4 regions of the Dactylosporangium sp. McL0621 genome follow, and region 1 is predicted to be linked to each of the others. Evidence: riboswitches for the same ligand, from Rfam matches in the RefSeq annotation. Region 1 holds a riboswitch; each other region holds the start of a gene.
What was found. A riboswitch is a leader RNA that binds a small molecule or an ion and turns the genes downstream of it on or off. The one in region 1 is predicted to bind cobalamin.
Positions count from the first base shown of each region.

Region 2: linked by a shared signal. The riboswitch ahead of ACPPVO_RS13315 (VWA domain-containing protein) and the one ahead of ACPPVO_RS32195 (ribonucleoside-diphosphate reductase subunit alpha) in region 1 are both predicted to bind cobalamin.
Region 3: linked by a shared signal. The riboswitch ahead of bluB (5,6-dimethylbenzimidazole synthase) and the one ahead of ACPPVO_RS32195 (ribonucleoside-diphosphate reductase subunit alpha) in region 1 are both predicted to bind cobalamin.
Region 4: linked by a shared signal. The riboswitch ahead of cobN (cobaltochelatase subunit CobN) and the one ahead of ACPPVO_RS32195 (ribonucleoside-diphosphate reductase subunit alpha) in region 1 are both predicted to bind cobalamin.

Region 1 is NZ_CP188259.1:6,814,141-6,821,145, reverse strand. Features, by position in the region: gene ACPPVO_RS32200 (ribonucleotide-diphosphate reductase subunit beta) at 1-829, opposite strand, end outside; gene ACPPVO_RS32195 (ribonucleoside-diphosphate reductase subunit alpha) at 904-3,189, opposite strand; cobalamin riboswitch at 3,329-3,536, opposite strand; gene ACPPVO_RS32190 (DPP IV N-terminal domain-containing protein) at 3,592-5,850, opposite strand; gene ACPPVO_RS32185 (helix-turn-helix domain-containing protein) at 6,028-6,747, shown strand; gene ACPPVO_RS32180 (AI-2E family transporter) at 6,701-7,005, opposite strand, start outside.
Region 2 is NZ_CP188259.1:2,840,518-2,847,522, forward strand. Features, by position in the region: gene cobO (cob(I)yrinic acid a,c-diamide adenosyltransferase) at 1-549, opposite strand, end outside; gene ACPPVO_RS13315 (VWA domain-containing protein) at 554-2,584, opposite strand; cobalamin riboswitch at 2,645-2,768, opposite strand; gene ACPPVO_RS13320 (hypothetical protein) at 2,837-3,106, opposite strand; gene ACPPVO_RS13325 (hypothetical protein) at 3,479-4,582, opposite strand; gene ACPPVO_RS13330 (hypothetical protein) at 4,784-5,254, opposite strand; gene ACPPVO_RS13335 (phosphodiesterase) at 5,376-6,143, opposite strand; gene ACPPVO_RS13340 (MDR family MFS transporter) at 6,226-7,005, opposite strand, start outside.
Region 3 is NZ_CP188259.1:9,666,741-9,673,745, forward strand. Features, by position in the region: gene ACPPVO_RS45835 (zinc-binding dehydrogenase) at 1-638, shown strand, start outside; gene ACPPVO_RS45840 (SanA/YdcF family protein) at 812-1,540, opposite strand; gene ACPPVO_RS45845 (hypothetical protein) at 1,648-1,800, shown strand; gene bluB (5,6-dimethylbenzimidazole synthase) at 1,804-2,424, opposite strand; cobalamin riboswitch at 2,462-2,665, opposite strand; gene ACPPVO_RS45855 (alpha/beta fold hydrolase) at 2,701-3,585, shown strand; gene ACPPVO_RS45860 (TrmH family RNA methyltransferase) at 3,596-4,117, opposite strand; gene ACPPVO_RS45865 (transglutaminase-like domain-containing protein) at 4,377-4,967, shown strand; gene ACPPVO_RS45870 (hypothetical protein) at 5,128-6,429, opposite strand; gene ACPPVO_RS45875 (cobalamin B12-binding domain-containing protein) at 6,515-7,005, opposite strand, start outside.
Region 4 is NZ_CP188259.1:2,877,642-2,884,646, reverse strand. Features, by position in the region: gene cobN (cobaltochelatase subunit CobN) at 1-3,520, opposite strand, end outside; cobalamin riboswitch at 3,557-3,690, opposite strand; gene ACPPVO_RS13495 (precorrin-3B synthase) at 3,724-4,788, shown strand; gene ACPPVO_RS13490 (precorrin-8X methylmutase) at 4,785-5,405, shown strand; gene ACPPVO_RS13485 (precorrin-2 C(20)-methyltransferase) at 5,416-6,927, shown strand.

The DNA.
Region 1 (7,005 bases):
GCTGCAGGTACTCGCGCATGTCCGTCAGGGACAGGCCCGAGACGCCCTGCTCGAGCAGGTCCGCGGCGAACTGGACCTCGCACTCGACCGCCTCGGCCAGCATGTCGCGCACCTGCGCGGCCATCGTGTCGTCGAACAGGTCCGGCTCCTCGGCGCGGACGGTGTCCACGACGTCGAAGGCGAACGCCATGTGCATCGACTCGTCGCGGAACACCCAGTTGGTGCCCGAGGCGAGGCCGTGCAGCAGGCCGCGCGAGCGCAGGTAGTACACGTACGCGAAGGCGCCGTAGAAGAACAGGCCCTCGATGCACGCGGCGAAGCAGATGACGTTGAGCAGGAAGGCGCGCCGGTCGTCGCGGGTCCGCAGCGAGCGCAGCGCGAAGACGGAGTCGATCCACTTGAAGCAGAATGCCGCCTTGCGCGCGATCGACGGGATGTTGTCCACGGCCGCGAAGGCCGCGACGCGCTCGGCCTCGTCGGGCACGTAGGTGTCGAGCAGGTTCAGGTAGAACTGGACGTGCACGGCCTCCTCGAACAGCTGGCGCGAGAGGTACAGCCGCCCCTCCGGCGAGTTCACGTGCTGGTACAGGTTCAGCACGAGGTTGTTCGCGACGATCGTGTCGCCGGTGGCGAAGAAGGCGACCAGCCGCGAGACCAGGTGCCGCTCGGCCGGGGTCAGCCGGTCCAGGTCCGGGCGGTCGCTGTGCAGGTCCACCTCCTCGACGGTCCACGTGTTCTTGATGGCGTCCTTGTACCGGTCGAAGAAGCGCGGGTACCGCATGGGCCGCAGGGTCAGGTCCAGGCCGGGGTCCAACAGGCGCGCCGGCACCTCCGCAGGCTCCGGTACCGGCGCGAGAAGGCTGAGCCTCTGGTGAGCGGCCCCTCCGCTGCGCTCCGGACCGCTCACTGGCAGGCCTCGCACGACTCGGGGCTCTCCAGGGAGCAGGCCACCGCGATGAGCGGGACCGTCGCCTGCTGGATGCGCGTCGCCGGGCGGGAGCGCAGGTAGTAGGTGGTCTTCAGGCCGGACTTCCAGGCGTGCAGGTACATCGAGGAGAGCTTGCCGATCGTGGGCGCGCTCATGAACAGGTTCAGCGACTGCGACTGGTCGATGTACGGCGCCCGCGCGGCGGCCAGGTCGATCAGGGCGCGCTGCGGCAGCTCCCACGCGGTGCGGTACAGGTCGCGGACGTCGGCCGGCAGCTCGCCGATGCCCTGCACCGAGCCCTCGGCGCGCTTGATCTGCTCGCGGACCTCCGGCGTCCAGAGGCCGCGGGTCTTGAGCTCGCGCACCAGGTAGGAGTTGATCTGCAGGAACTCGCCCGACATCGTCTCGCGCTTGAACAGGTTGGACACCTGGGGCTCGATGCACTCGTAGCAGCCGGCGATCGAGGCGATGGTCGCGGTGGGCGCGATCGCCACGAGCAGCGAGTTGCGCAGGCCGTTTTCCGCGATCTGTGTGCGCAGCGCGGCCCAGCGCTCGTCATCCGTGGTAACGCCCCACAGGTCCGGGTGCAGCACGCCCGCGGCCGCTCTGGTCTCGGCGTACGCCGGGTGCGGGCCGAACCGCGCGGCCAGTTCCGCCGACGTCTCCAGTGCGGTGAGCAGAATTTCCTGCTGCACCGCTGTGGACAACGCCCGCGCGGCCGCCGAGTCGAACGGTAGTTTCAGCGCGAAGAAGGCGTCCTGCAGGCCCATCAGGCCGAGGCCGACCGGCCGCCACCGCGGGTTGGACGCCCCCGCCTGCCGCGAAGGGTAGTAGTTGATGTCGATGACGCGATCGAGGAAGACCACGGCGGTGCGGACCGTCTCCCGCAGTCGCTCCCAGTCGACGCCCGCACCGGTCACGTGCGCGCCGAGGTTGATCGAGCCGAGGTTGCACACGGCGGTCTCGTCGTCGCTGCTGACCTCGAGGATCTCGGTGCACAGGTTCGACAGGTGGATGGTGTTGCGCGGGCCACCGGTCTGGTTGGACAGGGCGTTGGCGCGGTCCTTGAACGTCATCCAGCCGTTGCCGGTCTGGGCGAGGGTGCGCATCATGCGGCCGTAGAGATCGCGGGCCTTGACGGTGCGCACCGCCTTCTTCTCGGCCGCGCGGTAGGCCGCGTCGAACGCCTCGCCGTGGAGGTCCGGCAGCTCGGGGGCGTCGGTGGGGTCGATCAGCGACCAGTCGCCGTCGGCCTCGACGCGGCGCATGAACTCGTCCGGCACCCAGTTGGCGAGGTTGAGGTTGTGGGTGCGGCGGGCGTCCTCGCCGGTGTTGTCCCGCAGCTCCAGGAACTCCTCGACGTCCGGGTGCCACGGCTCCAGATACACGCACGCCGCGCCCTTGCGCCGCCCGCCCTGGTTCACCGCGGCGACACCCGCGTCCAGCGTCTTGAGAAAGGGCACGATGCCGTTGGATAGCCCGTTGGTACCGCGGATGAGCGCGCCCCGCCCGCGCACGCGCGACCACGAGATCCCGATGCCGCCGGAGAACTTCGACAGCCGCGCGACCTGGTGGTAGCGCTCGTAGATGGAGTCGAGCTCGTCCCGGGGCGAGTCGACGAGGAAGCACGACGACATCTGCGTGTGCCGCGTGCCGGAGTTGAACAGGGTCGGCGAGCTCGGGAGGTAGGCCAGGGAGGACATGAGGCGGTAGAACCCGATCGCCTCGCCCGGGGTCTGCGACAGGCCGCAGGCCACGCGCAGCAGCCAGTACTGCGGCGTCTCCACGACCAGGCGGGCCTCGGGGTGGCGCAGCAGGTAGCGGTCGGCGACCGTGCGCAGGCCGAAGTACTCGAACCGCAGGTCCCCGTCGAGGTCGACGGCGTCGTCGAGCTTGCGCGCGTTCGCGGCGACGAACGCGGCGGTGTCGTCGCCGATCAGGCCGAGCTGGTGGCCGTAGCGGATCGACTGGCTGAAGCTCGCGACGCCCTGGCCGCGCACCTCCTTGTCCACGTACGCGGCCAGCAGCCGCGCGGCCAGCCGCGAGTACTGCGGCTCCTCCCCGATGAGCTCCGCCGCCGTCTGGATCGACAGCTTGTCCAGCTCGGCGGTGCTCGCCCCGTCGTACAGCCCGCTGATCGTGCGGGTCGCGACGCGCAGCGGGTCGACCTCGTCCAGGTCGCCGGCCCACCGCTCGACCGCGCGCACGATCTTGTTCACGTCAACGGCCTCGGTGTCGCCGTTGCGCTTGCTTACCTGCATCCGCGTGCCCTTTCTCGCCTCAGGTCGGAGGGCCGAAGGAGCGCGCGGGGACGCCGCCGGGACCCCTGCGGCGGCATGCGGCCAGGGTCCGGCTCGTGGCGTCGGCCGTCCCGCGCGGCCTTCGACCGCCGCGCACCGGGCGGTGCGCGGCGCGCTGGCAGGTCTTCGGACTCGTGGGCGCCGAGCGCATGCCTACTGACCGTCGCTTCCCAGGCCTGATCGGGCCCAGTGCACATGACGGCGATCGTTCCCACTGACCGCTGCGGGGCAGTCCCGGACTCGCACCGGGTTCCCTCTTGCCTCGGCCGCCCTGGGCGGGCGGCCGAACCAGCTGCGGTCATCACTATATATAGGGCTGCCGGAGAATTGGAAACACCAGATGTCGTGTCGGCGTGTCGTGGCTCAGGCGAACATCTCGGCGAGCATCTCCGGGCCGACCGGGATGGCGGCGGGGCGGTACGCGGGCGGCGGGGTGCCCATCAGCTCGCGCACCAGGAAGTCCCAGCAGCGCTTGCGCACGTACGCGAGGCAGTCCAGGAACGTGTGCTCGGCCCCGGGCACGATGAGCAGCTCGAAGTCCTTGTCCGCGGCGATGAGCCGGTCGGCCAGGCGCAGCGTGTGGTCCGGGTGGACCTGGTCGTCGAGCTCGCCGTGGACGAGCAGCAGCGGGCCGGCCAGCCGGTCGGCGAGGTCCACATTGGACGTCCGGGCCCAGGCGTCCGGGTCGTCCGCGCCGTCGTAGGACTCCACGAAGCCCGCGTTGAAGCAGCGGGCGTCGTGCGAGCCGGCCAGGGCGACGCCGGCCCGGTACACCGCGGGGAAGTCCAGCATCGCCCGCGCCGCGGCGAACCCGCCGCCGGAGTGCCCGAACGCGCCGACCCGGTCGAGGTCCATCCACGGCCGGTCCGCGGCGAGCTGTCGCAGCGCGGCGACGTGGTCGGCCAGGCCCCCGGCGTCGCCGAGGCGGCCGTAGGAGGCGTCGTGGAAGGCCTTGCCGCGCCCCGGCGTGCCGCGCCCGTCGAGCGCGACGACCACGAACCCGAGCGCGGCGAGGGGCTCGGCGTCCAGGCCCATGCCGCCGGGGTCGAAGCCGGGCTCGACCCGGCCGACCTGCGGGCCCGGGTAGAGGCTGTCCACGACCGGGTAGCGGCGCGCGGGGTCGAAGCCGTGCGGGCGGTACAGCACCCCGTAGACGTCCGTCACGCCGTCGGCCGCCTTGACGCGGAAGCGCTCGGCCGGGGTCCAGCCGGTGGCCCGGAGCCGGGTGATGTCGGCCCGCTCGAGCTCGACCAGCACGCGCCCGGTCCAGTCGCGGACGGTGGTCACCGGCGCGGTGTCCACTGTGGACGCACTGTCGACGAAGTACCCCCGGTGCCCGGGCAGCGTCACGACGTGGTCGAGCTCGTCGTCGGTCAGCCGGGCGAAGCCGGTGCCGTCCAGGCCGGCCCGGCACACCGTGCGCCGGTACGGGTCGGCCTCGACGAGGCCGGCGGCGGTGAAGTACACCGTGCGCTCCGCCTCGTCGACGTGCAGGATCTGCCGCACCGACCAGGGCCCGGAGGTGACCCGGCCCAGCGGCGCGCCGGTGTGCCGGTCGTAGCGGTACAGGTGGCCGGAGCCGTCACGCTGGGAGTACCACAGCACCTCGTCGGCCAGCACGCGTACGATCGGCGGCTCGTAGGCCCACTGGTTGGGCTCCACCCGGGTGTCGCCGGCCTCGCTGAGCACGGTGGTGACGGCGCCGGTGGCCGGGTCCAGGCGGTGCAGCGCGAGGGTGTGGCGGTCGCGGGCCTGGCCGAGGAAGTACACGGCCGAACCGTCCGCGGCCCACCAGGCCCACTTGGTCATGATGGGTGACAGCTGCGGCATGAGCAGCGGCTCGGTCTGCGCGCGGACCACGGTGCCGGTCGCGACGTCCAGCACCACGAGCTCGGCGAGCGGGAGGTGCTCGTCGCCGGGGTAGGCGTACCGCTGCGGATGCGTGCGCGGCGGCCCGCCGTCGGCCGGCCGGGCCTCGACGAGGTGGGTCTCGCGCACGTGGCGCTCGTCGGTGCGGTGGGCCAGCACCCGGCTCGAGTCCGGCGACCAGGCGATCGCCGGCGGCAGGTGCGGCAGGCCGATCTTGCGCAGCAGCGTGGCGTTGCCGGTGCATTCGGGGCCGCTGCCGTACCCGTAGTGGGCCTCGCCGTCGGTGGTCAGCGCCCACTCGCGGCCGTCGGCGCGGGCGCGGGCCCACAGGTCGTGCCCGCGCCGCGACACCGCGACCGTCCCGTCGGGCGACGGCACCTCGAGGGGGTTGCCCGGCGGCATGAACGTGGCCCGCTCGCAGGCGTAGCCGTCCAGGTCGCAGCGCCAGTACTCGCCGAGCGCGAAGAACTCCACGGCGTCGCCGGCGGGCACGATCGCCGCGAACGGCAGCGCCTCCGGGTCGACCGGCTGACCGGCCGCGGCGGCCAGGGCGGCGGCGAGCCGGTCGTGGTCGAAGCAGGGCTCGCGGGTGCCCGCGGCCGGGTCGACGCGCAGGAACCGGCCGTTCGCGGTGTACCAGAACCCGCCGTCGACCCACTGCGGCCTGATCTTGTCGCCGGCGACGAGCTCGCCGGGGTACGCCGGGCGGCGCAGGAGTTGTTCGGCCGTCCGGTAGTGCTGCTCGGTGCTCATGTCCGCCGTCCCCGTCCTCGTGGTTTCTGACGACGGAAACGCTACGTTGCGTTCATTGAATGGGCAACGATGATTCAACATAACGCCAGCTCAGGCCCACTATTTCATTGCGACAGCTGAGTAATCAACGCAACGTTCGTTGCGTTGAGTGGCCGGTGAACGCTAAGCTCGCGCACGGTGACGAGGCGGAGGGAGACCGCGGTGCGGCTCAGCCAGCAGGACCGGCAGCAGATCGCGCTGGGCGTGGCCGAGGGGCTCGCCTACGCGGAGATCGCCCGGCGCCTCGACCGGCCCACGTCGACGATCACGCGCGAGGTGATGCGCAACGGCGGCCCCACCGCCTACCGCGCCGAGCCGGCCCACCGGGCCACCGAGCAGCGCGCCCACCGGCGCCGGCCGACGGCGCCGCGGGGTCCGCGGCCGGCACCGCCCCGCGGCCGCGACGCCGGGGCCGTGCGCGACTACGAGGAGCGGTTCACGACGTTGCTGATGCAGTCGGGCCTGCCCCGGATGATGGCCCGGGTCCTGACCTGCCTCTACACCACCGACGCGGGCAGCCTCACCGCGGCCGGGCTCGTCGCGCGCCTCCAGGTCAGCCCGGCGTCGGTCTCCAAGGCGGTCGCCTTCCTGGAGCGTCAGGGCCTCGTGCGCCGCGACCGCGACGAACGGCGCCGCGAGCGGTACATCGTCGACGACGACGTCTGGTACCAGTCGATGATGGCCACCGTCCGCGCCAACGCCCGCCTCGCCGAGACCGCCCGGCAGGGCGTGGAGGTCCTCGGCCCCGACAGCCCGGCCGCGGCCCGCCTGGCGAACATCGCCGACTTCGTCGACTTCGTCGGCGAGAGCATCAGCCGCGCCGCCGAGCAGGGCCGGGAGATTCTCCGGAAGAACTAGCCGGGGTTTGCTCCTCGCCGACCGTCGCCGCGGGCTTGAGGCCGCCGCGGTGGGTGTCCCAGACGTCGCGCACGATGATCTGGATCATCCCGGCGACGGGGATGGCCAGCAGCGCGCCCAGGATGCCGGCCAGGTCGACGCCGGCGAGGATGGCGATCAGCACCGTGAGCGGGTTGAGCTTGACCGTTCGCGAGAGGATCACCGGCTGCAGCAGGTGGTTCTCCAGCTGCTGGTACACGACGAAGAAGACGACCACGA
Region 2 (7,005 bases), 4.0 Mb from region 1:
CTTCGTCATCTCGGTGACCAGGTCGGCGAGCTCGACCAGGTCGGGGTGGGCGTCGCGGCCGGTGACCACGACGTGCTGGTTGCCGGGCCGCTCGCGCAGCGTCTCGACGACGTCGGCGACGTCGACCCAGCCCCACTTGATCGGGTACGTGAACTCGTCGAGCACGTAGAAGCGGTACGCCTCGGCGGCCAGGTCGCGCTTGATCTGGGCCCAGCCCTCGGCGGCCTCGGCGGCGTGGTCGCGCTCGGCGCCGGGCCGCTGGATCCACGACCAGCCCTCGCCCATCTTGTGCCACTGGACGGAGCCGCCCTTGCCGGTCTCGCCGAGCGCGCGCAGGGCGGCCTCCTCGCCGACCTTCCACTTCGGACTCTTCACGAACTGGAACACGGCGATGGGCCAGCCGGCGCTCCACGCGCGCAGCGCCATGCCGAACGCGGCGGTGGACTTGCCCTTGCCCGGCCCGGTGTGCACGGCGAGCACAGGCTTGGTACGGCGCTGGCGGGTGGTGAGCCCGTCGTCGGGAACGTTCTCGACCTTGCCCTGCGGCATCTTCTCAGGCTCCCAGGCTCGACAGTGGAATGCAGGTCGCCTCCAGCGCGGCGGCGAGGCGCCGCGCGAGGTTCAGGCGGATCGGGCCGCTCTCGCAGTCGACCACCACGGCGGGAACGCCGGCCAGCAGCGGTACCGCCCCGAGCGGATCGGGCCCGCTGGTCGAGCGCCCGTCGGTGACGACCACGAGCAGCGGGCGGCGGCGGGCGTCGCGGCGGCGCTCGCCGTGCAGCACGCGGGCGGCCTGGCGCAGTCCGGCGGCCAGCGGCGTGCGGCCCCCGGTGCGCAGCTCGGCCAGGCGGACCACGCCGACCTCGTGGCTCGCGGTCGGCTCGAGCACCAGGGTGGCGTCGTGGCCGCGGAAGGAGACCAGGCCGACCTTGTCCCGGCGCTGGTACGCGTCGCGCAGCAGCGACAGGATCGCGGTCTTCACGACGCTCATCCGCTGCCGGGCGGCCATCGAGCCGGACGCGTCGACGACGAACAGCACCAGGTTCGCCTCGCGGCCGACCTTGACCGCCTCGCGCACGTCGCGGGCCTCGGCGCGGGTCGAACCGCGCATCGCGGCGGCCCGGATCGTGTCGGGCACGTGGATGCTCGTGACCTTCCCGCCGATCGGGGCGCGGGAGCGCACCACGCGCCCGTGCCGCGACAGGGCGGGCGAGCGCCGGCCCGCGTGGGCGCCGGCCTGGCGGTTCGCGCGGCCCGCGATGCTGAGCAGCTTCGGCTTGTACGGCAGCCCGGCGAACGCGAGCTGCCCGGGCGCCGCGACCCCGGCCGAATCCGGCAGGTCCGTCGAATCCGGAATATCCGATAGTTCGGAGTCACGCAGCGAGTCGGATTTGTCGGTAACGGAGCCATCGGCCGGCTCGACCGGCGGCCGCTGCTCGGGCGCGACGGGCGGCGGGGGCGGCCCGCCGGGGTCGGGCGATTCCGACGTTTCCGAAATGTCGGTCGGGCCCGGCGGAACCGGGTCGTCGTCCGGCGGTGGCGGGGGGCCGCCCGGCGGGTCGTCGTCCGGCCCGGTCTCCTGCTCGAGCACCTCTTCCAGGCGATCCCGGTCGGCCCCCGGCGGGTCGAGCGGATCGCGCCGGCGCCGGTGCGGCAGCGCCAGCCGGGCCGCGTCGCGCACGTCGTCCGTCGTGACCACCGTCCGCCCGTGCCAGGCCGCGAGCGCGACCGCCGTCCGCGCGACCACGATGTCGGCCCGGAGGCCGTCGACGCGGTACGCCAGGCAGATCCGCGCGATCCGGTCGAGCTCCGCGTCCGGCAGCGCCACCGCCCCGATCCGGGCCCGGGCGCCGACGATCCGCTCGGCGAGCGCGGCGTCCTCGGCCACGTAGCGCCCGGCGAACCCGGCCGGGTCGGCCTCGTACGCCAGCCGCCGCCGCACGACCTCGGCCCGCGGCGCGGCCTCCTGGGGCGCCGTGACCCCGACGACGAGCCCGAAGCGGTCCACGAGCTGCGGGCGCGGCTCGCCCTCCTCGGGGTTCATGGTGCCCACGAGCAGGAAGCGGGCCGCGTGCTTGACCGAGACGCCGTCGCGCTCGACGTGCGCGCGGCCCATGGCGGCGGCGTCGAGGAGCAGGTCGACCAGGTGGTCGGGGAGCAGGTTGACCTCGTCGACGTAGAGGACCCCGCGGTGCGCGGCGGCCAGCAGGCCCGGCTCGTAGGCCTTGACCCCGTCGCCGAGGGCGCGCTGCAGGTCGAGGGTGCCGACCACGCGGTCCTCGGTCGCGCCGACGGGCAGCTCGACGAGGGCGGAGCGGCGGCGCTCGGCCCCGGCCCCGGGCGTGTGCGGGCCGTCGGGGCACTCGGGGTCGGGCGCGTCCGGGTCGCAGGCGAAGCGGCAGCCGGCGACCACCCCGACCTCGGGCAGCAGCGCGGCGAGGGCCCGCACGACGGTGGACTTGGCGGTGCCCTTCTCGCCCCGGACGAGCACCCCGCCGATGGCCGGTGAGACCGCCGTGAGCAGCAGCGCGAGGCGCAGGTCGGGCAGGCCGACGACGGCCGAGAACGGGTACGGCGAGGTCACGGGCACTCTTCCCTTCGGCGGGTCCGCGCCCGCGAGGCGGCTGTTGCGTCGGCGGCCCGGAGTCTCCTGACTGCCGGATCGCCGCCGCCCCCCGACCTTCCAGCCGTTGCCGGCCGTGGTCCGAGCTGAGGGGCGACTCCCCGGTCACAGTGGCGGGACCGTCCCGGACTCGCACCGGGTTCCTCCGCAGACCGCTCGCCCGCCATCGTGTCCCACCGGCAACCGGCGCGTCAACGTGGCGCGGTGTGACCCTCACGATCCGGGTCCGCCGGCCGATGGGACGGGCATGCGGCGCGCGTTGGACTCGGCCGCCCAGATCGTACTGTGCGTGCTCCTCGCGGCGGTCGCCCTGATCGCCGCCACGCCGCTGCGGCTGCCGCCGCGGGCCCCGGAGAGCTCGGTCGCGCCGCCGGGCACCCGGGCGATGTGGCTGTGGCGGGCCGAGGAGCCGGGGCCGGTCGTGGACTGGGCCGCGGCCAACGGGGTGCGGGCCCTGGTCGCCCTGGCCGCCCTGGTCCTCACGCCGGGGGGTCGCCGCGTGCGGCAGGTCCCCGGACGGCGGCACCAACCAGGAGCGGACCTCACGCAGGCCCAGGTCGACGAGTTCCGGCAGCGCGTGGTCGGCGACCCCGGCTTCGCCGACCGGCTGACCCGGCGCATCCAGGCGACCTGCGGCACGGCGCGGTCGGCGGGCGTACGAGAGCCCCGCGACACGAGGGGGAGGGTGTCGCGGGGCCGGCTCATATATATGGATATCGAGAGCTGTCTCGAGTTAGGCGGTGCGAGGACCCGGAACCGGGCCCCTTCAAGTGGTGCTGAAGCAAGGATGCGGGACGGCACTTGGCGTGGACTTGGCACGCACTTGCGCCGATGTGTCACCCAGGCGACAGGCCGCTACACCAGGGATTCCAGCAGGAGCCGCTCGGCCGCGGCCGCGCGGACCTCGGGCGTCTCGATCGGGTCGTCGCGCAGGTAGGCCAGGCGGCGCTCGAGTTTCTCGTCGAGCGGGACGCGGCGCACCGCGATGAGCCGGACGCCGGCCTCGCAGTCCCACAGGCCCTCGGTCAGGGCGCCCGCGCACGCGTCCGGCTCCAGCTCCAGGCGGGCCCGCAGGTAGGCGGCGCGCTCGTACGAGTGCGGGCTGAACCACAGCGAGCGGATGCGCGGCAGGGCCTGGCGGGCGGCGTCGCCGCCGACGCGGGCGAGGCCGTCGGCGAGGCGGTCGTAGCCGCACAGGTCGTCGTCGCGCCGGTCGAGCCAGTCGAGGCCGGCCAGCAGGGCGGGGCCGTCGGACTCGTCGCCCCGGTCGGCCAGGACGCACAGGGCGCTCCAGTACCGCGCCGAGGACGGGTCGGCCGCGGCGTGCCGGGCGGTCTTCAGCGAGTCGACGGACGGCTCCACGAGGCACCCGGTCTCGTCGGCGGCGCTGAGCAGCTCGCCGAGGCCGGTCAGCGGCTCGGGGCCGTGCGCCACGGCGGCGTGGATGCGCTCGTCCCGCGCGGCCCAGTCGCCCCAGGGGGCGGCGGCCGGCAGGTGCAGGGGGCGCCCGGCGCTGGCGAGGCGGTCGGCGGCGACCGGCAGCAGGTCGTCCCACCAGTTCGCGGGCCACGCGGCGGCGACGGTGCCGAGGGCCTCGCGCCAGTAGGGGCCGATCTGGATGTACCGTCGCAGGCTCTCGACCATCCCGTCGGACCCGGCGCGGCCCAGCGCCTCGGCGACCCGCAGGACGTGCGTGAACTCCCCGGTCTCGTCGTCGGCGGCGAAGAGCCGGGCGACGATCGGGCCGGTCGGCAGCTCCAGGTCGCGGACCAGGCGGGCGAGGTAGACGCCGCGGTCGTCGAGGGGCAGCCAGCGATGGTCGCGGCGGATGCAGGCGTACACGAGCTCCGGCGCGGCCGGGTCCCGTCTGGCCCGCACCGCGCCCCGGCCCAGTCCGCGCTGCAGCGCGCCGGCCCGGGTCCGGGTGGGCAGGTAGTGCCAGTCGTCGTCGAGGCTCATGGCGTCCCAGTCTGCGACGATTCCGGCCGGACCGCCGCCGATTTCCGGTCCCGAAAATGCTTGACAAACGACAGAACGGCACGTTGTGGCCGGTCAGTGGGGTGGCGACGGGCGGCGTGAGCCCGAACACGACGCGGCGCCGGTCGGCGAGTCTGCCGACCGGCGCCGTGAGCGCCGTCACACCACCCCGAGAGGGGCCGATCACGCGCTGGCGTCGTTGATCTCGTTGTCGCTCGTCAGGCCCGAGCCGAGGAAGTTCTCGAAGCGGGACGTGATGCTCTCCAGGCCGGAGATCACCGAGGCCGAGCCGAAGCCCGCCTCGCCGAACCCGGACTCGCCCGCACCCGCCTCGCCGAAGCCGGCGTCGGTGCCGTCGGCCGCGCCGAAGCCCGCGTCGCCGGTGCTCTCCTGGCCGTAGGCCATCAGCCGGTGGTCGTCCTCGACCTCGGTGTGCTCGTAGTGCGTGTACTCGGTGACCTCGTAGTGGTTGCCCGCGGCGTCCGTGTACTCGATGTGCTTGAGGTGCTCGAACTCCTCGTGCTCGAAGCTGTGGTGATCCTGCTCGAGGATGCCGTACTGCGACTGGTGGTCCAGCTCGGCGCCCTGGCTCTGGTGGACCGCCTCCAGGGAGCCGTGCTCCTGGCCCGCGTCGATCTCGCCGTACTCGCTCATGGGGGTGGTTCCTCTCGGGTGCGTCTCAAAGGGGGGTGCGCTCACGTGCTGCATTCAAGGTACGGCCACCCGCCATGCCCCAAATCCCGGAAACGTGCCACCCGGCGTCGGCCCAACGGCCTCAATACGCGATCACGGGCGCCCCGGCGTGGCTCACCTGCACCAGGTGCGTCACGCACTCCTCCAGGCCCTCGATGCGGTGCAGCAGGAAGCCGGACGGCTCGGCGACGAACCCGACCGGGCGCCCCTCCCGCAGGCCGAGGTCCACCTGACGGTACATGCTGGGCGCCACGCTGAGGATCGTCCCGGCGAACCCGGCGGTCACGACCCGGTGCAGGTGCCCGGCCAGCACCCGCACGACGTGCGGATGGCGGCGCAGCACGGTGGCGAACTCGGGCCCGTCGACCAGCCGGATGGCGTCCATGCCCGGGATGCCGACCCGCATCGGCGGGTGGTGCAGGCAGACGAACGCGGGCACCCCGTCGAGCCGGCCGAGGGTCTCGTCGAGCCACTCGAGCTGCTCGGGGCCGAGGATGCCGGCGTCGCCGAGCTCGGGGCGCAGGGAGTCGAGCACGACGACGGTGAAGCCGGGGTACTCGACGGCGTACGTGGTGCGCTCCAGCCCGAACGCGGCCTGCAGCGCGGCCCGGCCGTCGTGGTTGCCGGGCACGAGGTGGACCGGGACCGGGTAGCGCTCGAGGAGCTCCTTGAGCACCGCGTACTCGTCGGCCCGGCCGTGGTCGGCGAGGTCGCCGGTGACGACGACGCAGTCGGGGCGCGGCTCCAGCGCCAGCACGCGGGTCAGGGCCTGGTACAGGCCGCGGGCCGGGTCGGCGGCGAGGGGCCCGGTGGTGATGTGCGGATCGCTGAGGTGCGCGACGAACGGCATGCGCGCCATTCTGCGCCCAGACACAGGCGGGCGGGGAGGCTCCAGGGGGTAGAGCCGTCCCCGCCCGTGCTTTTGTGGGGGTTTACCGGGGTGCGCCCACCGGCTCCTCCGTCGCCGGCTTCTGCGCCGACAGGTCCAGCGTGCTGCGCAGCATCGCCGGCTTCATGAACACCGCCGCGAGCACGCCCACGACGGCGATGGCCGCGGAGATGAGGAAGATGTGCCCGGTGGCGTCGCCGTACGCCGCCCGCACGATGTGCTGGAACGCGGGCGGCAGGGCGCCGAGGTTCAGGTTGCTCGTCTCGCCGCCGGCCGGGGCCTGCACGCCCGCCGCGGCGAGCGAGTGGGTGATGTTGTCGCTGACCCGGCGGGCCAGGACGGCACCGAGGACCGACACGCCGATCGTGCCGCCGAGCGAGCGGAAGAACGCCACCGTCGAGCTCGCGGCGCCGATGTCCTTCAGCGGTACCGTGTTCTGCACCGCCAGCACCAGGTTCTGCATCGACATGCCGACCCCGACGCCGACCAGCAGCATGCCGAAGCCCACGAAGACCAGCGAGGTCTGGTGGTCGATGGTCGCCAGCGCGGCGAAGCCGGCGACGAGGACCACGGTGCCGGCGATGATGTACGGCTTGATCTTCCCGGTGCGGGTGATGAGCTGCCCGACCACGATCGAGGAGACCAGCACGCCGGCCATGAGCGGGATGGTGAGCAGCCCGGCCTCGGTCGGGGTGTAGCCGCGGCCGATCTGGAAGTACTGACCCAGGAAGACGGCGCCCCCGAACATCGCCATGCCGACCGCGAGGCTCGCGAGGATCGACAGGGCCGTGGTGCGCTGCTTGACGATGCTCAGCGGCACGAC
Region 3 (7,005 bases), 2.9 Mb from region 1:
GCCTGTACCCGCTGCCCGAGGACCTCACCGAAGCCGACGGCGCCATGCTGGAGCCCCTGGGCGTGGCCGTGCACGCGGTCGACCTGGGCCACGTGCCCCTCGGCGCCGACGTCGCGATCCTGGGCTGCGGCCCGATCGGCCTGCTGCTGATCCAGGTGGCCCGGGCCGCCGGCGCCGCCCGGGTGCTCGCGACCGACCCGCTCCCGCACCGCCGCGCGGCCGCCCGGGCCTACGGCGCCGACACCGTGCTCGACGCCACCGCGTCCGCCGACGAGCTGGCCGCCTTCACCGGCGGCCGCGGCGCGGACGTGGCCTTCGAGATCGCCGGCACCGACGCCGCCATCGAGGCCGCCGTCACCGTCGTGCGCCCCGGCGGCCGGGTCGTGCTGGGCGGCATCCCGAGCACCGACACGTCGTCGTTCCCGGCCGCGGCCGCCCGGCGCAAGGGCCTGACGTTCGCGATGGTGCGGCGGATGAAGGAGGTGTACCCGCGGGCGCTCGCCCTGGTCGCCGCGGGCCGCGCGGACGTGCGCAACCTCGTGAGCCACCGCTACCCGCTGACCTCGGTCGCCGAGGCGTTCGTGGTCGCCAACGCCCGCCGGGGCCTGAAGGTGGTCGTCGAGCCGAGCGACCGCTAGGGGCTGTATCGAAGTGGGGTCGGAGCGAGGCGAGGCTCAGGCGTCGGCTGGGGCCGCGCCGGGCGCGCCCCGATCCCGGGGTTGTATCGGGGTGTGACCGGGGTGGTTCCAGGCGGCGTCTGAGTCCGCCGCAGCCCGGCCATCCACTTCGATACAGCCCCTAGGGCCCGCCGTCACGGCGTGTGGGCGGCGACCGCGTCGCGCAGGGACGAGTCCGGCGGCGACTGGACCGCGGGCGGGCGGCCGCGCACCGCGTCCGAGGCGGCCTTCCACGCGGCGGCGACGTCGCGGGCCTGGTTCTTCCAGATCGTGATCGTCCGGCAGCCGTCGCACCCGGACGGCACGCCCCAGGCGTCGATGCCGACGCGGCGGCAGAGCGTCACCGCACGGTACAGATGGATGTCCTGGCTCACCAGGAGCGCCCGGGTCACGCCGTAGACGTCGCGGGCGCGGCGGCAGGTGTCGTACGTGTCCAGGCCGTAGGGGTCGACGACGACGCGGGACGGCTCGACGCCGTGCCGGGCGAGGTAGTCGCCCATCACCCGGACCTCGTTGCCCGAGCCGCCGTGCGCGTCGCCGGAGATGAGCAGGGCCTTGACCTTGCCCGCGGCGACCAGGGCGGCGGCCTTGTCGAGCCGGTTGCGCAGGAACGTCATCGGGTCCTGGCCGCCGGGCGCGACCTGGGCGCCGAAGACGATTGCCACGTCGGCCGCCGGGGCCTGCTCGACCCCGACGAGGCGCCCGGCGGACGCCGCGCGGATCCACACCGTCGGGGCCAGGCCCACCACGACGAGCACGACGGCGAGGACCGCGAGGCGCCGCCGCCACCGCCGGCGGCGCGGGCGCACCGGTTTCGGCTCGTCCGGCTCGGTCACCTGTTCCGGCGTGGTCACGTTCGGCATGCGGGCAGCATGGCAGGGCCCGGCCGCGCGCGCCGTCCCGCCGGCCCTGTCGGGTTTCGGCGCCGGCGCCGACTTGCCCGGTATTGGGCGCGTCACGGGCGGCTACGGTGCCGCGCGGCGACACCGACATCTGCGTCATCGACGTCGACGGCACCGACCTGACCGACCTGACCGGCACCGCCGGCGTCGCCGAGCACACGCCGGTGTGGTCGCCGGACGGCGCGACGACGGACGAGGTCCCCGACTGGCGCCCGGTCTGAGCCCTACCAGCGGTCCTCGTGCCGGACCTGGTGCAGCGGGGAGCGCCGGCGCCAACCGTGGCGCTCCAGGTCGGGCACGTCGTGGCGCCGGCTCACCGGGCCCAGGCAGAGCCACGCCACGGGCCGTACGCCGGCCGGGATGCCGAGCAGGCCGCGCAGGAACTCCTCGCGGTAGAAGGAGACCCAGCCCAGGCCGAGGCCCTCGGCGGTGGCCGCGAGCCAGAGGTTCTGGATCGCCAGGCACACCGAGTACAGCCCGGCGTCGGCGATCGCGTGGCGGCCCAGCACCGCGGGGCCGCCGCGCTCCGCGTCGTAGGTGACCACGACCGAGAGCGTGGACTCCAGCACCCCGTCGATCTTGATGCGGGCGAACCGCGCGGCCGCCTCGGCGTCCAGGGTCGCGGCGAACACGTCGCGCTCACGGGACACGTGCGCGTGGAACGCCTCGCGCAGCGCGCGGTCGCGGACGACGATGAAGTCCCACGGCTGCGTCAGCCCGACGCTCGGCGCCGCGTGGGCGGCGGTCAGGATCCGGTCCAGCGTCTCGCCGGGCACCGGCGCGCCGGTGAACTCGGCGCGCACGTCGCGGCGGCGGTTGATGATGTCGTACAGGTCATGCGTCAAGGCAGGCTCCCGCTGCGCTCACACCCCGGGACAGGCCGGGGCCGTCGGTCGCGAGGCCGGTCTTCGGACTCCCGGATCGTCGCCCCTCCGCCCGCCTTCCCAGCCCTTCCGGGCCAGTGGCTACGCGTGCACGTGTGGGCGGCGGCTCCCCGGTCACCGCGGCGGGCCCGTGCCGGATTCTCACCGGCTTCCCGATTCTCCCCGCCGTCGCCGGCGGGGCACCTCGCTTCAGTTCATGCCGGCCCGCACGCTACCAGGAGGCAATAGGCTCGGCGCATGACGCAGACACAGACGCACACGCTCGCCGTACCCGGCGCCGACCTGGTCTACGACGTCACCGGCCCGCTGCCGCCGGCGGACGGGCGGCCGCCGCTGTTCATGATCGGCCAGCCGATGACCGCGGACGGGTTCGGCGCGCTCGCCGCGCACTTCCCGGACCGCACCGTCGTCACGTACGACCCGCGCGGCCTGGGCCGCAGCGCCCGCACCGACGGCGGGACCGACAACACGCCGCAGCAGCAGGCCGCCGACCTGCACCGGCTCGCCGTCCACCTCGGCGCCGGCCCGGTCGACGTGTTCGCCAGCAGCGGCGGCGCGGTGACCGCGCTGGAGTGGGTGAGCGCCCACCCGGACGACGTCGCCACGCTCGTCGCGCACGAGCCGCCGATCAACCCGATCCTGCCCGACGCGGCCGGCGCGGACCGGGCGCGGGCCGCGTTCAACGACGCCTACGAGACCGGCGGCAGCGGCCCGGGCATGGCCGCGTTCATCGCCATGACCTCGTGGCGGGGCGAGTTCACGGAGGAGTACTTCGCGCAGCCGGCCCCGGACCCGGCGATGTTCGGCCTGTCCACCACCGACGACGGCACCCGCGACGACCCGCTGCTGTCGCGGCACTCGTGGGCGGTCACCGACTACCGCCCCGACGTCGCGGCCCTGAACTCGTCCGCGGCCCGCATCGTGATCGGCGTGGGCGAGGAGTCGGCGCAGACGTACACCGCGCGCACCGCCGAGGCGATGGCCGCCCTCCTGGGCGGGCCGGCCACCGTGTTCCCGAGCCACCACGGCGGCTTCCTGGGCGGCGAGTTCGGCTACGCCGGCAAGCCGGAGGAGTTCGCCGCGAAGCTACGCGAGGTCCTCGGGGCCCCTCCGGCGGGCTGAGCGGGCCGCATCAGAGCAGCCCGGCGAGTTTGTACAACACGAGGGATCCGGCCACGGCGACGTTCAGGCTCACGCCGCTGCCCACCATCGGAATCTCCACCGCCCCGTCGAGCAGGTCGAGGGCCTCGGGCGGGATGCCCGTCGACTCGTGGCCGAGCACCATCACGGTGCGCCGGCGCGCGGCGGGCAGGTCGGCGAGGCGCACGGCCTCCTCGGCGAGCTCGACGCCCACGACGCGACTCCCGCCCGCGCGCTCGGCGGCGAGCCACCGCAGCGGATCGCCGATGCGGTGGACGCACGCGGGTCGGCGCAGCGTGTTGCCGCGGGCGAGGGCCTCGTCGATCCAGGGGTACCGCGGGACGACGAGACAGGCCCCGACGGCGTCGCAGGTGCGCAGGAGGGTGCCGAGGTTGACGCCGTGCATGGGCCACAGCGGGGCGGCGAGGAGGTGTCCCCAGCAGCGATGGGCGCGGGGGCGGCGGGAGGAGCGCAGCTCGGACGGGGTCCGGACGCGAATGGCGGTGCTCACCATTGGGGCGTGCTTCGCGGCGCACGCGGGCCATCGACGGCAACAGGGCCGCTGCCCAGGGTAGGTCATTGCAGCGCCGCGCGCACCTCCCCGTCGTGCTCGCCGACGGACGGTCCGGTCCAGCCGCCCCGCTCCGGGGTGGCCGGCAGGCGCGCGGCGACGTTCTGCACCGGGCCGAGGTCGGGCCGGGCACGCGCACGATGCTCTCGCGGGCCGGGAACTGCGGGTCGGCGCGCATGTCACCGGCGGTATCGTCTCCACCGTGGCGTTGGGTGACAGGGGTGCCGAGTTCCTCGCCGCCGACGAGGTGGTGCAGGCCGACCATCCCGCCGTGCGGGCGGCCGCGGCTCGGCTGCGCGCCGGGCGGGCCGGCGACGTGGAGTTCGCGCGGGCGGCGTACGAGTTCGTGCGCGACGAGGTGCGGCACTCGTTCGACGCCGAGGACCCGCGGGTCACGGTCGGCGCCGCCGAGGTGCTCGAGCACCGGGTCGGGCTGTGTTACGCCAAGTCGCATCTGCTCGCCGCGCTGCTGCGGGCCGAGGGGGTGCCGGCCGGGCTGTGCTACCAGCGCCTCGCCGCGGGCGGGGAGACGTTCGTGCTGCACGGGCTCGTCGCGGTACACCTCAATGGGCGGTGGCATCGGCAGGACCCGCGCGGGAACAAGGCCGGCGTCGACGCCCGGTTCTCCCTCGACGGGCCGCGGCTCGCGTTCGCGATCGACGCGGCGGCCGGGGAGTGCGACTACGCGACCGTGTTCGCGGCGGCCGACCCCGCGGTGCTGGCCGCGCTGCGCGCCACGACCGACGTGCTCACGCTGCGCACCGCGGGCCTGCCCGGCGAACTGAGCGCCTAGGGCTGTATCGAAGTGGATGGCCGGGCTGCGGCGGACTCAGACGCCGCCGGGAACCGTAGCGGTCACACCCCGATACAACCCCGGTATCGGGGCGCGCCCGGCGCGGCCCCAGCCGACGCCTGAGCCTCGCCTCGCACCGACCCCCACTTCGATACAGCCCCTAACGGTCCAGGCCGCGCATGCGCGGGCGGGCCTCGCGCAGCCGGCGCCGCAGCACGACGCCGACCAGGACGATCACGCCGATCGGGACCCAGGCCAGCGCGTAGGCCGGCCAGTAGTACCCGAGGTCCAGCATGGACCGGTCGGGGCCGACGTCGCTGCTGCTCACGCCGAAGAAGGCCAGCAGCAGCGTCAACGGGATCGCGAGCAGCGACACCGAGGCCAGCAGGCCGGTCAGCACCCGGTCGCGGCGCTCCTCGCGTTCGCGGCTCGCCTCGGCCAGGACCGAGCTGCGCGTCTGGATGACCGCGCGCAGGCGCTCGACGATCTGTGAGGTGTTGGCGACGGCGGCCTCGATGCCGACCACCTCGTGGTAGGAGGTCCGGAACGAGTCCATGCGCGAGTCGGGCATGAGCACGCTGTCGAGGTACGCCTCGACGCCGAAGCTCAGGTCCAGCTGGATCTCGCCGAGGTCGGCGGCGAGCCGCGCGTGCTGCTCGCGGGCCTCCTCGATCGTCGTCATGGGCGCGCTCAGGTCGTGTTCGAGGGCGTGGAAGGCCAGCGATCGGGCGCCCCGCAGCACGCCGAACGCGGCGACGACGGTGAGGGCCACGAAGATCAGCGCGTTCTGCACGCTGGGGCTCCAGCCGGCCACGACGGTCGCGTAGCGGCTGTTCGCCACGTACGTGCGGCCCTCGATGTTGAGCGGGCCCGGCAGCCGGACGCCGACCTGCCCGCCGAGGCCCGACGTCTGGGCGGCGAGACCGCGCAGGAGCGTCTCCACCGCGCCGTCGCGCCGCTGCCCGTCGTGCATGATCTCGTGCGTCAGGGACTCGCCGGCGAACACCATCTGGTGGGCGTACCCGATGCGCAGTGTCCCCGGTGGTACGCCCTCGAGCTGGGCCGCCAGCCAGTCCAGGAGCAGGCCGTCGCCGTACGCGAGGTCGTCGCGCTCGTAGTGCATGTACGACAGGTGCGCGAGGATGTCGCCGGCGGTGGCCGTGTCGGCCAGGTGCGCCTCGACGATCAGCACGGGATCGCCGCGGCTGGTGCGCAGGACGACCGCCCGGAGCCGCTCGAGCGCCGCGACCGTACCGCCGCGGAACTTCGCCGGATCGGCGTCGACGTCCCGCAGCACGCTCGGGAAGAGGTTCACCGAGTGGTGCACGAACCGCTGCAGGAACCCGAGGTCGAGCGCCGCGGCGAGGCTCGACGAACCGGTCGCCGGCAGGCGCGGGCTGAGACTGTAGATCGACACGGCGCGGGTGGTGGCGGCGTGGCCCGGGTCGGGCGCGGACGGCATGCCCATCACGGTGACAGGCGGGCCGCCGCGGTCCCATAGACCGTAAGGGCACCCGCGCCCTGTCGACCGTCGCCGTTTTCCGGCTCTACGGCGACAGCTGGGCGAGGCCCGCGGCGAGCATCGTGCCGGCGCGGGGGAAGTCGTACAGCATCGCGCCGTACTGCCGCAGCGGGACCGTCAGGCTGGACGCGGGCACGCCACGGCTGTGGAGCACCTCCGACGTCCACGCCAGGAAGCCCGTGAACAGCTCGGGGTCGTCGACGTAGACGGCGGCCGCGAGGAAGTCGACGATGTGCGCCAGGTCGGTCATTGTCGCGTCGAGCTGGACGACCGAGTACTCCCGCATCGGCGGGAACTCCCGCAGCAGCTCCGCGGCCGCCGCGTCCACGAGGTCGCCGCGGCGCTTGAGCAGCGCGGTGTGCTCGTCGCCGGCGAGGTGGGCCGGCGTCTCGGCGACCGGCTGCAGCAGCGCGCCCGGGTCTTCGAGCAGGTCGGCCGCGCCGCCGGCGCCGGGGGCCCAGCGGGCGCCGATCGCGCGGGCCCAGCGGCCGTCGGGGCCGAAGCCGCGGCCGCCGA
Region 4 (7,005 bases), 3.9 Mb from region 1:
TCTGGAGGTACACCTCGCGCAGTCCGTCCAAGGTAGACGGCTCGGGGTGCTCCCACAGGCCCCGCTCGGCCGCCTCCAGCAGGCGCTCGGTGATGCCGTGCAGCGCCCACGGGTTCGACTCGGTCAGGAACTTCTGGTTGTCCGGGTCGAACACGTAGGACTCGGCCAGCTTCTCGTACATCCAGTCCGCCACGACCCCGGCGGTGGCGTCGAAGCCGAACAGGTAGTCGACCGTGGCCGCGAGCTCGAACGCCCCCTTGTACCCGTGCCGGCGCATCGCGGCGAGCCAGCGCGGGTTGACCACCCGGGCCCGGAAGACCCGCGCGGTCTCCTCGCTGAGCGTCCGGGTCCGCACGGCGTCCGGGTTCGTGCTGTCGCCGACGTACGCCGCGGGGGCCCGCCCGGTCAGGGCGCGCACGGTCGCCACCATGCCGCCGTGGTACTGGAAGTAGTCGTCGGAGTCGGCGATGTCGTGCTCGCGCGTGTCGGTGTTCTTGACCGCCACGCTGATCCGCTTGTACGCGCCCTCCATGTCGGTCCGCGCCGCGATCCCGTCGACGCCGCGGCCGTACGCGTAGCCGCCCCAGACCGCGTAGACCTCGGCGAGGTCGCGGTCGTCGCGCCAGTTCCGGCTGTCGATGAGCGGGAGGATGCCGGCCCCGTAGGCGCCGGGCTTGGAGCCGAAGACGCGCAGGGTCGCCCGCCGCTCGTCGCCGTGCTCGGCGACGTCGGCCGCGACGTGCGCCCGGACGAAGTTCACGTCGACCGGCTCGTCGGCCGCGGCGGCCAGCTGGACGGCGTCGTCCAGCAGCGCCACCACGTGCGGGAAGGCGTCGCGGAAGAAGCCGGAGATGCGCATGGTCACGTCGATGCGCGGCCGGTCCAGCTCGGCCAGGTCGATGAGCTCGAGCCGGGTGACCCGGCGCGACGCCTCGTCCCAGACCGGGCGGACGCCGAGCAGGGCGAGCGCCTCGGCGATGTCGTCGCCGGCGGTACGCATGGCGCTGGTGCCCCACATCGACAGCCCGACCGAGCGGGGCCAGTCGCCGTGGTCGGCGCGGTACCGCGCGAGCAGCGAGTCGGCCATGGCCTGCCCCGTCTCCCAGGCGAGCCGCGAAGGGACGGCCTTGGGGTCCACGGAGTAGAAGTTCCGGCCGGTCGGCAGCACGTTGATGAGCCCGCGCAGCGGCGAGCCGCTGGGGCCGGCGGGCACGTAGCCGCCGTCGAGCGCGTGCAGCACCATGGTGAGCTCGTCGGTGGTGCGCTCCAGGCGTGGCACGATCTCCTCGGCGGCGAAGCGCAGAACGCGTACAACTTCCGGATTATCGGAGATGTCGGAAAAATCGTCTGAGGACCAGTCTCGCGCCTCCATGGCCGCGACCAGCGCCCGCGCCCGTGACTCGACGTCGTCGACGGCCGCCCGGTCCACAGTGGACTCGTCGTGGCCGAGCGCCTCGCGCAGCCCGGGCAGCGCGGCGACCTGGCCGCCCCACATCTGCCGGGCCCGGAGCATGGCCAGGACGAGGTCGACGCGGGCCTCGCCGGACGGGGCCTGGCCCAGAATGTGCAGCCCGTCGCGGATCTGCACGTCCTTGACCTCGCACAGCCAGCCGTCGACGTGCAGCAGGAAGTCGTCGAACTCGGCGTCGTGCGGCCGGTCGTCCAGGCCCAGGTCGTGGTCGAGCTTGGCCGCCTGGATCAGCGTCCAGATCTGGGCCCGGATCGCCGGCAGCTTGGCCGGGTCGAGCGCGGCGATCGTGGCGTGCTCGTCGAGCAGCTGCTCCAGGCGGGCGATGTCACCGTACGAGTCGGCGCGGGCCATCGGCGGCACCAGGTGGTCCACGAGCGTGGCGTGCGCGCGGCGCTTGGCCTGGGTGCCCTCGCCCGGGTCGTTGACGAGGAACGGGTAGATGAGCGGCAGGTTGCCCAGGGCCGCGTCCGCGCCGCAGCCGGCCGACATCCCGACCGTCTTGCCCGGCAGCCACTCGAGGTTGCCGTGCTTGCCGACGTGCACGACCGCGTGGGCGCCGAACTCGTCGGCCAGCCACCGGTACGCGGCCAGGTAGTGGTGCGAGGGCGGCAGGTCGGGGTCGTGGTAGATGGCGACCGGGTTCTCGCCGAAGCCGCGCGGCGGCTGCACCATCACCACCACGTTGCCCCGCCGCAGCGCCGCGAGCACGATGGCGCCGTCGGACGGGTCGACGAACAGCTCGCCGGGCGCCGGGCCCCAGTGCCGCTCCATCCCGGCCCGGAGGCCCTCGTCCAGGCCGTTGAAGAACGAGACATAGGCCGAAGCCGGAATGCGGACCGGGTTGCCCTGCAGCTGCTCCTCGGTGAGCCAGTTGACGTCCTGCCCACCGGCCGCGATGAGCTCGTGGATGAGCGCGTCGCCGTCGGACGGGAAGCCCTCCCCGAGGTCGTACCCGCGCTCCCGCAGCGCCGCGAGCAGCCGCACCACGCTGGCGGGCGTGTCGAGGCCGACGGCGTTGCCGATCCGGGAGTGCTTCGTCGGGTACGCGCTGAGCATCACGACGATCCGCTTGTCCGCGTTGGCCAGGTGCCGCAGCCGCGCGTGGGCCGCGGCGATCCCGGCCACCCGCCCCGCCCGCTCCGGGTCGGCGACGTAGACGGTCAGGCCGTCCTCGTCGACCTCCTTGAACGAGAACGGCACCGTGATGAGCCGCCCGTCGAACTCCGGGATGGCGACCTGGGTCGCGGTGTCCAGCGGCGACAGCCCGTCGTCGTTGCCGTCCCACGTCTCGCGGCTGCTGGTCAGGCACAGCCCCTGCAGGATCGGCACGTCGAGCGCGGCGAGCGCGCCGACGTCCCAGGCCTCGTCCTCGCCGCCGGCCTGGGCGTCGGCCGGGCGGGTGCCGCCGGCCGCGAGCACGGTCACGACGAGCGCGTCGGCCCGGCGCAGGGTGTCGAGCAGCTCGGGCGGGGCGGTGCGCAGCGAGGCGGCGAAGACCGGCAGCGGGCGGGCCCCCTCGGCCTCCAGCGCGGTGCACAGGCCCTCGACGAACGCGGTGTTGCCGGCGACGTGGTGGGCCCGGTAGTAGATGACGGCCACGGTCGGCCCGTCGACCGGCGCGGCCGTGCGCTCCAGCACGCCCCACACGGGCGTCTCGACCGGGGCGGCGAAGCCGTGGCCGGTGAGCAGGACCGTGTCGGAGAGGAAGCGGTGCAGCTCGGCGAGGTTGGCCGGGCCGCCGAAGGCCAGGTAGGCGTGGGCCTGCGCGGCGAGGCCGGCCGGCACCGTGGAGTGGCTCATGAGCTCGGCGTCGGGGGCCTGCTCGCCGCCGAGGATCACCACCGGGAGCCCGGTGGCGAGCAGCGTGTCGAGGCCGTCCTGCCAGTCGCGGTACGCCCCCAGGAACCGCACCACGATCAGCTCGGCGCCCGCGGCCAGCCCGGGCAGGTCGTCCACGGTGGTCCGCGAAGGGTTGGCCAGGCGCCACCCGGCGCCGCTGGCCCGCGCGCTGAGCAGGTCGGTGTCGGACGTCGACAGCAGCAGGATCACGCCGGTCCTCCCTCGGGGTCCGCGCCCCAAGACGGTGGGTTGGGTCCGGCGACGGAAAGTATCCTGGCTCCCGGATCGTCTCCGGTCACAGTGGCGGGACCGTCCCGGACTCGCACCGGGTTCCTCCCACATCGCCGTTGTACAGCGCCGCCAACTCTTCAGGACGAGCCTGGGCGCCGTCAAGCGCAGGTAGTATCCGCCCCGTGCAGGCTCCCAGCGGACGCGACGCCCCCGACCGGTGCCCCGGCGCCGTGCAGGTCCACGCGGCCGCCGACGGCGGGCTGGCGCGCGTCCGGCTGCCCGGCGGGCGGATCACCGGGGCCCAGCTCGCGGTCCTGGGCGCCGCCGCGGCCGAACTCGGCGACCCCGCCCTGGAGCTCACCTCCCGCGGGAACGTGCAGGTCAGGGCGCTGCGGCCGGGTGCCGAGCACGAGCTGGCGGCCCGCCTGACCGACGCCGGCCTGCTGCCCTCGGCCACCCACGAGCGGGTCCGCAACATCGTCGCCAGCCCGCTGGGCGCCGCGGTCCGCCCGCTGGTCGCCGAGTTCGACGCGCTGCTGTGCGCCACGCCCGCCCTCGCGGGGCTGCCGGGCCGGTTCCTGGCCACGATCGATGACGGCCGCGGCGACGTGACGCCGCTGCTCGGCGACGTGGGCCGGCACGGTTCCCGGTTGGTTCTGGCGGGTGTACCCACTGAGCTTCACGGCGGCCCCGAGCTGCTCGTCCGCGCCGCGGAGGCCTTCCTGGCCGAGCGGGCCGCGCAGGGCGCCAACGCGTGGCGGCTCGCCGAGCTGGCCGACGGCCCGGCCCGGGTGGCCGCGCGGCTCGGCACCGGGCTCGCGTCCGTCCGGCTCGCGCGCTCGGACGCGCCCGAGCCCGGGATCCACGGCTCGTCCGCGGTGCTCGTCGTGCCGCTCGGGCTGCTCACCGCGGCCCAGTCGGCGGCGCTCGCGGCCGCGGCGGAAGAGATCATCGTCACCCCGTGGCGGACCGTCGTGGTCCCGGCTCCGGCGATGCCCGACGCTGTGGCGTCCGGACTCGTCGCCGACCCCGCCTCGCCGTGGGCCGGGGTGACCGCGTGCGCCGGCCGGCCGGGCTGCGCCAAGGCGCTCGCCGACGTCCGCGCGGACGCCCGGGCCGCGGTGGCCGCGGGCACGCACGAGCCGGCGCACTGGGTCGGATGCGAGCGCCGGTGCGGCGCGCCGAAGGGAAGGCACGTGGAGATGCTGGCGACGGGCGCGGGCTACCGCCGGAGCGTGACCGGGTGAGTAACTACATCCGCGACGGGGCCGAGATCTACCGGCGCTCGTTCGCCACCATCCGGGCCGAGGCCGACCTGTCCGGGCTGCCGGACGACGTGGCCCGGGTCACGGTCCGCATGATCCACGCCTGCGGCATGGTCGACCTGCCCGCCGACGTCGGCTACTCCCCCGGCGTCGTCGCGGCCGCGCGCGCCGCCCTGCGCTCGGGCGCGCCGATCCTCTGCGACGCCGAGATGGTCGCGTCGGGGGTGACCCGCGCGCGGCTGCCCCGGGACAACGAGGTCGTGTGCACGCTGCGCGATCCGGCGGTACCGCCGCTGGCTCTAGAATTGGCCAACACGCGCAGCGCGGCCGCGCTCGAGCTGTGGCGGGGCCGCATCGACGGCGCCGTGGTGGCCGTCGGCAACGCCCCCACCGCCCTGTTCCGGCTGCTGGAGCTGGTCGCCGAGGGGGCCGGCACGCCCGCCGCGGTGATCGGCATCCCGGTCGGGTTCATCGGCGCCGCCGAGTCAAAGGCGGCGCTGGCTGCGTCCGGCCTCGAGCACCTGGTGGTGCACGGCCGCCGGGGCGGCAGCGCGATGACGGCCGCCGCCGTCAACGCGATCGCGAGCGAATTGGAATGAGTGACGCAGCATGAGCGAGGAAAGTGGGCGGCTGTACGGCGTAGGTCTCGGGCCCGGGGACCCCGAGCTGATGACGGTGAAGGCGGCCCGGCTGATCGCCGCGGCGCCCGTCGTCGCCTACCACAGCGCCCGCCACGGCCGCAGCATCGCCCGCGCGATCGCCGCGCCGTACCTGCGCCCGGAGCAGGTCGAGGAGGCCCTCGTCTACCCGGTGACGACCGAGGACACGCCCGACTACCGGGGCGTCATCGAGGAGCACTACGACGCGTGGGCGGCGCGGCTGGCCGCACACCTCGACGCGGGCCGGGACGTGGTCGTGCTCTGCGAGGGCGACCCGCTGTTCTACGGCTCCTACATGCACATGCACAAGCGACTGCGGCAGCGGTACCCCACCGAGGTCGTCCCGGGCGTGACGTCCGTGGCCGCCGCCTCGGCGGTGCTGGGCCGCCCGCTCGTCGAGCGCGACGAGGTGCTCACCGTGCTGCCGGGCACCCTGCCCGAGGAGGTGCTCGCCGAGCGCCTCGCCGCCACCGACTCGGCGGCGGTGCTGAAGCTGGGCCGCACGTTCGGCAAGGTGCGGGACGCGCTCGAGCGGGCGGGCCGGCTCGACGACGCCTGGTACGTCGAGCGCGCCACCACCGCCGGCGAGCGCGCCGCCCCGCTGGCCGGGGTCGACCCGGGCTCGGTGCCGTACTTCTCCATCGCCCTGCTGCCCTCCCGCGTGCACGACGAGACCGCCGCGGCCCTGGCCGAGCGGCCCGCGCCGGCGCCCGTGGGCGAGGTGGTCGTGGTCGGCCTCGGCCCGGGCGGCCGCGACTGGCTCACGCCCGAGGCCCAGGCCGCGCTCGCCGCCGCCGACGACCTCGTGGGCTACGGCCCGTACCTGGCCCGCGTCCCCGGCAACCCGCGCCAGCGCCGGCACGCCTCCGACAACCGCGTCGAGGCCGAGCGCGCCGAGTTCGCGCTGGCCCTGGCCAGGGAGGGCCGCCGCGTCGCGGTCGTCTCCTCCGGCGACCCGGGTGTGTTCGCGATGGCCGCCGCGGTGCTGGAGGTCGCGGCCGAGCCGCGCTGGAAGGACGTGCCGGTCCGCGTCCTGCCGGGCCTGACCGCGGCCCAGGCCGTGGCGAGCCGCGCGGGCGCCCCGCTGGGCCACGACTTCTGCGTGCTGTCGCTGTCGGACCGCCTCAAGCCGTGGGACGTCATCGCGTCCCGCCTCGGGGCCGCGGCGCGCGCGGACCTCGTCATCGCCGTGTACAACCCCGGCTCGAAGTCCCGCACCTGGCAGGTCGAGGCGGCGAAGACCCTCCTGCTGGCCCACCGCGCGGCCGACACCCCGGTGGTGATCGGGCGCGACGTGGGCGGCCCGGAGGAGTCGGTGCGCGTGGTGCGCCTGGCCGAGCTGGACCCGTCCGAGGTGGACATGCGCACGCTGCTCATCATCGGCTCGTCCCAGACGCGAGTCCGCGACCGCGAGGACGGCGGCGCTCCGGTGGTGTGGACCCCGCGCCGCTACCCCGCCTGACGCGCGGTCGCCTGATCACGGCGGCGCTCCCGCGGCGCGGACGCGGCGCCGCTACCCCGCCTGACGCGCGGCCGCTTG